2 regions of the Streptomyces sp. NPDC042102 genome follow, and region 1 is predicted to be linked to the other one. Evidence: riboswitches for the same ligand, from Rfam matches in the RefSeq annotation. Region 1 holds a riboswitch; the other holds the start of a gene.

Region 1 (4,202 bases):
GGTGGATTGCCTTCGGACCGTGTGGCGCCCGCGACGGACGGCCTGCCTGCCCCGGCGGTTCCTTCCCACCGGGCCTGCGGGCCTCACCGACCCGGTCCTCGTCTTTATCACTCTCACCCGGAGAGTGCTAACGCCAATGATTAGCACTCGCCCCCCTCGAGTGCAAGCGGCTCCCGGGAAACGGACACGGTCCTGACGGCGGCGCCCGCGGACGGGGTCCGGGCACGCGAAGGGCCCGCACCCCCCTCCGGGATGCGGGCCCCTCGTACGTTGCCGGTGGTGGTCGATCGCGCCGGGACTAGCCGATGGCGAGCTTGACCATGTCCGCCTGCGGACCCTTCTGGCCCTGCGAGATCTCGAACTCGACCCGCTGACCCTCTTCAAGGGTGCGGTACCCGTCCATCTGGATCGCGCTGTAGTGGACGAACACATCCGCACCACCGTCGACCGCGATGAAGCCGTAGCCCTTCTCCGCGTTGAACCACTTGACGGTGCCCTGAGCCATGCCTAACTCCCCTATTACTGGCCCTTGCGCAGGACCGCACTTCGCGGTCCCGGGTCAGAACTTGCGCCGGAACGCCTCGACCGCGGCTGAATGTATCTGCACCAGTGCTGTCTGCAACAGGTCATTCCGACGAGAATTCTGGACACGCGGATACGCTGAAATCCAGTGAAAAGTTGGCATATTCCAGGGCAACTCGGACCCGGCATATCGCGCCAAAGCCCCATACCGCACGCGCACATTGACCCAATGTCGACCATGCCGCGGCGCCGCCATATGCGGCGGGCAAGAACAGGGCGTGGGACTTCCCCAACTCTACCGCGCCCAAGCAAGCAGAATTGCCCCCTCCGCTTTTGCGGAAGGGGCAATTCATATGCGTGCGCGTGTCAGCAGCCCCCGGCCACGGCGGGGATGATCGAAACACCCGCGCCGTCCGGCGTCACCGTCTGCAGACCGCCCTCGAAGCGCACGTCGTCGTCGTTGACGTAGACGTTCACGAACCGGCGCAGTTTGCCCTGGTCGTCCAGGACGCGCGCGGCGATGCCCGGGTGGTTCTTCTCCAGGGACTCGATGACCTCGGCCAGGGTCGCGCCCTCGGCGGGGACCTCGGCCTGACCGCCGGTGTACGTGCGCAGGATGGTGGGGATACGGACGTTGACGCTCATGGCGCTACCGCCTTTCCGTGGTGCAGGAGAGAGAGGAGAGGGGGATCAGGCCAGGCCGGCGGCGCGGAACGCGTCCAGGCTCGGGCGGATGGTGGCGGTCTGGCCGCTGTCGGCGGCGACCGCCTCCAGGGTCTTGAGGCCGTCACCGGTGTTCAGGATCACGGTGGTCAACGACGGGTCCAGGACGCCGTTCTCGATGAGCTTCTTCGTCACGCCCACGGTCACTCCGCCGGCGGTCTCCGCGAAGATGCCCTCGGCCCGCGCGAGGATCTTGATGGCCTCGACCACCTGCTCGTCGGTGACGTCCTCGACGAAGCCGCCGGTGCGGCGCGCGATGTCCAGGACGTAGGGGCCGTCGGCCGGGTTGCCGATGGCCAGCGACTTGGCGATGGTGTTCGGCTTCTGCGGGCGGACCACGTCCTGGCCGGCCTTGAAGGCGGTGGACACCGGGGAGCAGCCCTCGGCCTGGGCGCCGAAGATCTTGTACCGCTTGTCCTCGACCAGGCCCAGCTTGATGAGCTCCTGCAGCCCCTTGTCGATCTTCGTCAGCTGCGAGCCGGACGCGATCGGGACGACGATCTGGTCGGGCAGCCGCCAGCCGAGCTGCTCGCAGATCTCGTACGCGAGGGTCTTGGAGCCCTCGCCGTAGTACGGCCGCAGGTTGACGTTGACGAAGCCCCAGCCCTCGCCCAGCGGGTCGCCGATGAGCTCGGAGCAGAAGCGGTTGACGTCGTCGTAGTTGCCCTCGATGCCGACCAGGTCACCTCCGTAGACCCCGGCCATGACGACCTTGCCCTGCTCCAGGTCGTGCGGGATGAACACGCAGGAGCGGAAACCGGCGCGGGCGGCGGCGGCGCCGACGGCGCCGGCCAGGTTGCCGGTGGAGGAGCAGGACAGGGTCGTGAAGCCGAAGGCGCGGGCGGCCTCGACGGCGATGGCCACGACGCGGTCCTTGAAGGAGTGCGTCGGGTTGCCGGAGTCGTCCTTGACGTAGAGCTTGCCGGTGACGCCGAGCTCCTTGGCCAGGTTCTCGGCGTCGACGAGCTTGGTGAAGCCGGGGTTCAGGCTCGGCTTGGAGGCCACGTCGGCGGGGACGGGCAGCAGCGGCGCGTACCGCCAGATGTTGTTGGGGCCGGCCTCGATCGCGGCGCGCAGCGCCCCGGGGTCTCCGGCCGGGAGCTCGTAGGCCACTTCCAGCGGGCCGAAGCATTCGGCGCAGGCGAAGATGGGGCCGAGCTCGAAGCGGGTACCGCATTCGCGACAGGAGAGCGCGGTCGCGGGACCGAGGTCGACGGTGGTGGTGGTTCCGGCAGTCTGTGCAGCCATGACGGCGAGGCCCTTTCTCCTCATCTTCCTCGTGACGCACTTCGCCACGAGACGGATTTGGCACCTTCCCTAGCCGGGGACCTCGCTGCGTGTTGCGTACGCAGTCGCGAGAACCGACTGGAGGGTTGCCGGGGCTTCAACGGGCCGTTTCCCTCTGCCCCTCTGGATGAGCGGTATGGCACCGGGCATCGCGCTCCATGCGCGGGTCCGGGCGTTTATGCGCGAGGGCCCCCGACGTGCGAGGGTCCTTCGCGTTGTTCAAGACTGTAACTGAAGGGTCGGGCCGTTGAGACAGCCGTCCGATCCGCGAGATGGATCACACCGGGGAGTGCTGAAGGTGCTGGAAGAGGTGGAGCGCTGGCTGGCCGATCGCTCCTGGGCCGCCGCCGACCGACCGCTCGACCAGCTGGTTTCCGCGAAACGGGCAGCCGGGACGACGGTCAGCGTGGTGCTGCCCGCGCTGGACGAGGAGGCCACGGTCGGGGCGATCGTGGAGACGATCCGGCGGGACCTGATCGAGGCACTGCCCTTCCCTCTGGTGGACGAGCTGGTCGTGGTCGACTCGGGCTCGAGCGACGGCACCGCGAAGGTGGCCGCCGCGGCCGGCGCCCGGGTGGTGCACCGCGACGCGATACTGCCGCGGATCCCGGCGGTGCCGGGCAAGGGCGAGGTGCTGTGGCGCTCGCTGCTGGTGACGAGCGGCGACATCGTCTGCTTCGTCGACGCCGACCTGCGCGACTTCTCGTCGGTGTTCGTGTCGGGGATCGTGGGCCCGCTGCTGACCGAGCCGGACGTGCAGTTCGTCAAGGCGATGTACGACCGCCCGCTCGGCACGGAACCCGGCGGGCGCGCCCCCGGCACGGCTCCCGGCACGGCCCCCGGCCGGGGGGAGCAGGGCGGCCGGGTGACCGAGCTGGTCGCGCGCCCGCTGCTGAACCTGCACTGGCCGCGGCTGGCCGGCTTCGTCCAGCCGCTGGGCGGCGAGTACGCCGTGCGCCGCTCCCTGCTGGAGCGGCTGCCGTTCCCGGTCGGCTACGGCGTGGAGCTGGGCCTGCTGGTCGACGCCCTGCACACGGTGGGCCTGGACGCCCTGGCCCAGGTGGACGTGGGCGTACGGCTGCACCGGCACCAGGACGGTCTGGCGCTGGGCCGGATGGCGGCCGCGATCTACCGCACGGCGCAGCTGCGGCTCCCGCCCGGGCACTCCCCCGGCCCGCGCCGGGGGTACCCCGCCGTACGGCCGGAGCTGACGCAGTTCGAGCGCGGACCGGAGGGCTTCGTACCGCACACGTACCCGGTGGACACGCAGGAGCGGCCGCCGATGCTCGACATCGAGGAGTACGCGCCGCACCGCGTGGCGTGAGCGCGGCCGCCGTCGCGGGCTCCGTGGCACCCGTGGCCCGCGTGGCCCCGCGGCCGGCAGCGCCCGGCCGGCCCGGCCGGGAGTGGCGTTGGTCTCGCCGCGGCGCGGGCGGCGGAGCGGACGTTTGAGCGGGAGCGGCCCCGGCTAGGTTGGCCGCATGGCTTCCCAGGTACTCGTCGCCGCCAACCGCGGCCCGCTCACGTACGCCCTCGCCCCCGACGGCACCCTCGACGCCCGGCGCGGCGGCGGCGGTCTCGTCTCCGGCCTCTCCGCCGCCCTCGCGGAGCAGCCGGAGGCGCTGTGGATCTGCGCGGCCCTCTCCGACGCCGACCGCGAGGCGGTCCGC
Region 2 (4,202 bases), on a different contig from region 1:
GCGGCGAGGCGAGCTGACCGCCTCCGCCCGGTGCGCCATGCTCTGTCCCATGATCGTAAGACCCGCCGGCGTCACCGTGACCCACGTGCTGATCGCCGCCTGCTGCGTGGTCTTCCTCCTCGGACCGGCCTCGGGCCTGAACCCCTCCTACGGGACGGGCGAGCAGCTCCTGGCCTCGGGCACGGCGTACTTCCGCCGCTGGGGGGTGGTCCCGGCCGAGCTCTTCCCCCCGGAGGCGCGGAGCCTGCTCACCCCGCTGACCGCCCTGTTCGTCCACGGCAGCTGGCTGCACCTGCTGGGCAACATGCTCTTCCTCTACGTCTTCGGCACGATGGCGGAGGAGCGGATGGGCCGGACGGTCTTCCTCGGCTTCTACGTGGTCACCGGCTATCTCGCGCTGGTGGCGTACGCGGCCGCGCACGCCGCCTCCCCGGAGACGCTGGTGGGCGCCTCGGGCGCGATCTCGGCGGTGCTCGGCGCCTTCCTCTGCCTCTTCCCGCGCGCCCGGGTGACGACGCTGTTCCCGTTCCTGCTCTTCCTGCCGCTGCGCTTCCCGGCGTGGCTCGTGCTGCTGGCCTGGTTCGCCCTGCAGTGGCTGGCGGCGCACCGCGCGGGCAGCGGGCCGGGCGTGGCGTACCTCGCGCACGTGGTGGGGTTCTCGCTGGGATTCCTGGGGGCGTGGGCGCGCTACCGGCGTACGACTAGAGTGAAGCGACCAGCGACGGCCACCGAGGGAGACAGCCAGCCGTGATCACCGCGATCGTGCTCATCAAGACCAGCGTGGACCGCATCCCCGAGATCGCCGAGTCGATCGCCGCGCTGGACAGCGTCAGTGAGGTCTACTCCGTCACCGGTACGTACGACCTGATCGCCCTCGTGCGCGTGGCCCGCCACGAGAACCTGGCGGACATCATCCCGGGCCGCATCAGCAAGATCCCGGGCGTGGAGGCCACCGACACGCACGTGGCGTTCCGTACGTACTCCCAGCACGACCTGGAAGCGGCGTTCGCGATCGGCCTCGACGCGTAGCCCCTGGCCGGGGAGGGACGGCAGCGGCCCGGCGCCCGGCCGACGGACGGGCCCGGGTCCGCCGTCGCGGCCGTCACAGCGCCGGGAGGCTCTCGCCGGGCAGCGCCGCACGGCCCACTCCCGCACCCGGCCGCGCTCGCGCCGCCAGTCGCGGACCAGCTCTGCCGGCCCCCGGTGCCCACTGCGGCAGCGGCCTGCCGACCGCCTCCCTGAACGTCGGTACCGGATCCCAGTAGGTCATGCGGCGCAGCGTACGCCGAGCGGTGCGAGGGTCCGTCAGGAGACGGGGACGCAGCGGCCCTCCTGCGTGCGGTACTGCCACTTCGCGCCGTCCGTGACCAGTTCCTTCACCGCGCCCACGAACCGCTCCACGTGCTCGTCCGGGGTGCCCGCGCCGAAGCTGACGCGGATGGCGTTCAGGGACCTCCCGTCCGGGGCCGCCTCCGGGGCGCCGCACTCGCCCGGCTCCTGCGGGGCGCCGCCCAGCAGCGTGCGCACCAGGGGGTGGGCGCAGAAGAGGCCGTCGCGGACGCCGATGCCGTACTCGGCGGAGAGCGCGGCGGCGAAGTGCGAGCTGTTCCAGCCGTCCACCACGAAGGAGATGACGCCGACCCGCGGCGCGTCGTCACCGAACAGGGACAGCACGCGGACCTCGGGCACCTCGGCCAGCCCGGCGCGGACCGCGGCGATCAGCCGCTCCTCGCGGGCGACGAGCGAGTCGAAGCCGGCCTCGGTGAGCGCCTTGCAGGCGGAGGCGATGGAGTAGACGCCGATGACGTTGGGCGAACCGGCCTCGTGGCGGGCCGCGGTGGTGTGCCACTCCACGTCGACCCCGCCGTCCGTACGGCGCGAGACCGTGCGCGAGGCACCGCCGCCGGCCAGGTACGGCTCGGCCCGCTGGAGCCAGTCGGCGCGGCCGGCCAGGACGCCGGAGCCGAAGGGCGCGTACAGCTTGTGCCCGGAGAACGCGACCCAGTCCACGTCCAGTTCGGTCACCGAGACCGGGTGGTGCGGGGCGAGCTGGGCGGCGTCCAGGACGATCCGCGCGCCGTGGGCGTGCGCCGCGGCGGCGAGCTCCTTGACGGGCCACAGTTCACCGGTGACATTGCTGGCACCGGTGACACAGACCAGCGCGGGGCCGTACCCCCCTTCCGTTGTCGCGGTGCGGGCGGCCAGCGCCCGCTCCAGGGTCTCGACGGCCTGCGCCGGGGTCCGCGGGGCGTCGAGGCAGGTGACCTGCGCGTCGCCCCACGGCAGCAGGGAGGCGTGGTGCTCGGTCTCGAAGACGAAGACCCGGCAGCCCGCGGGGAGCGCCCGCGCCAGGAGGTTGAGCGAGTCCGTGGTGGACCGGGTGAAGACCACCTGGTCGGTGGAGCGGCAGCCGAGGAACTCGGCGACGGTGGCGCGGCTGGCCTCGAACAGGTCGGTGGACAGCTGCGAGAGGTAGCCGGCCCCCCGGTGCACGCTGCCGTAGTACGGGGCGTAGCCGGCGACGTCGTCCCAGACCCGCTGGAGGGCGGGGGCGCTGGCGGCGTAGTCGAGCGCGGCGTACGTGACCTCGCCCCCGGTGACCAGCGGCACGGTGACGTCCCGGCCGAGGACGGGCAGCGGCTCGGCACAGCCGGTGCCGGCGGTGGCGTGGGTGGCGTGGGTGGCAGCGGACATGGCGGAATCTCCCGGCGGCAGGGCTGAATGGCTTCGACGGATCGCCCGTACGCGGGTACGGCGCGGAGGCCGTCCGGGGTACGGGATGCCTCGGAGCACGGGGGGCGTCGAGCGGGCACGTCCGTACACCGGTGAGTGGGTACGTGGGTACGCCGAAGTGGCCCGGATCCGAGGGGGGAAGAAGGGGCGGGAGCCGCCCTATCGCATTCGCTTGCTCACGGAAAACGCTCCTCGAGAGACCAGGACCCCTGGTGTCGAGGGATCCGCGCTTGCCGCAGGCCTTGCTGCCTGCGACCTGGTCATCACCCGGGGCACCCCGCCACGGAAGGAGGGTTGCCGGACAGCGAGCCGGGGCCTTGACGCTGTCACTCGTGACCTGGTGAGCATCCTGCCATACGCACGCGGAACGGCAAGACCCCGGTCCGCATGCTGGACCGGGGTCACCCGTTTCGAGCCGTCACGCCGTCGGGAGGCTACGCGTTGCTGACGTTCACCCAGCGCTCCAGGGCCGCCCTGGCCGCGCCCGAGTCCACCGACTCGGCCGCCCGCTCGATACCGGCCCGCAGCTGCTCCTCCAGGGTGCCCGGGCCCGGGTCCAGGGCCACCAGGGCCGCCGCCGAGTTCAGCAGCACCGCGTCGCGCACCGGGCCCGTCTCGCCGGCCAGCAGCCGGCGGGCCACGTCCGCGTTGTACGAGGGGTCCCCGCCGGCCAGGGCGGAGACGTCGACCAGGGAGATGCCCACGTCACGCGGGTCGAAGGGCTGCTCGGTGACCTTGCCGTCGCGGACCCACCACACCCGCGAGGTCGCCGTCGTGGTCAGCTCGTCCAGGCCGTCGTCACCGCGGAAGACCAGCGCCGAGGAGCCGCGCTCGGCCAGCACGCCCGCGACGATCGGGGCCATCCGGGGGTCGGCGACACCCGTCGCCTGGGAGCGCACCTTGGCCGGATTCGTCAGCGGGCCCAGGACGTTGAACGTGGTGCGGATGCCCAGCTCCCGGCGGGCGGCCGCCACGTGCCGCAGGGCCGGGTGGAACTTCACGGCGAAGCACATGGTGATGCCGGCTTCCTCGGCGACCGCCACGACCCGCTGGGGGGACAGGTCCAGGTTGACGCCGAGCTTCTCCAGCACGTCCGAGGCCCCGCTCGACGAGGAGGCGGCCCGGTTGCCGTGCTTGACCACCTTGGCACCCGTACCGGCGACCACGACGGCCGACATCGTCGAGATGTTGACGGTCTTGGCGCCGTCGCCGCCGGTGCCGACGATGTCCACCGTCCGGCCCGGCACCTCGATGAGATTGGCGTGTTCGTACATGGTGCGCACGAGGCCGTTGATCTCGTCCACCGTCTCCCCCTTGGCCCGCAGGGCCACCAGGAAACCGGCGATCTGGGCGTCCGTCGCCTCACCGCGCATGATCTTGTCCATCGCCCAGGCCGTGTCGTCCACGGCCAGGTTCCGGCCGGCGAGCAGCGCGTCCAGGAGGCCCGGCCAGGAAGGGGCCGCCACGCT

The links. Region 1 has a riboswitch for S-adenosylmethionine ahead of thrC (threonine synthase). Riboswitches for the same ligand answer to the same signal wherever they lie in the genome.
Region 2: linked by a shared signal. The riboswitch ahead of ACZ6KO_RS09710 (aminotransferase class V-fold PLP-dependent enzyme) and the one ahead of thrC (threonine synthase) in region 1 are both predicted to bind S-adenosylmethionine.

Annotation. Positions count from the first base shown of each region.
Region 1 is NZ_JBVJDL010000013.1:23,932-28,133, forward strand. Features, by position in the region: gene ACZ6KO_RS31030 (cold-shock protein) at 299-505, opposite strand; gene ACZ6KO_RS31035 (MoaD/ThiS family protein) at 889-1,167, opposite strand; gene thrC (threonine synthase) at 1,213-2,517, opposite strand; SAM riboswitch class I at 2,511-2,666, opposite strand; gene ACZ6KO_RS31045 (glucosyl-3-phosphoglycerate synthase) at 2,831-3,856, shown strand; gene ACZ6KO_RS31050 (alpha,alpha-trehalose-phosphate synthase (UDP-forming)) at 4,014-4,202, shown strand, end outside.
Region 2 is NZ_JBVJDL010000002.1:365,871-370,072, forward strand. Features, by position in the region: gene ACZ6KO_RS09700 (rhomboid family intramembrane serine protease) at 50-751, shown strand; gene ACZ6KO_RS09705 (Lrp/AsnC family transcriptional regulator) at 748-1,029, shown strand; gene ACZ6KO_RS09710 (aminotransferase class V-fold PLP-dependent enzyme) at 1,306-2,694, opposite strand; SAM riboswitch class IV at 2,955-3,071, opposite strand; gene trpD (anthranilate phosphoribosyltransferase) at 3,168-4,202, opposite strand, start outside.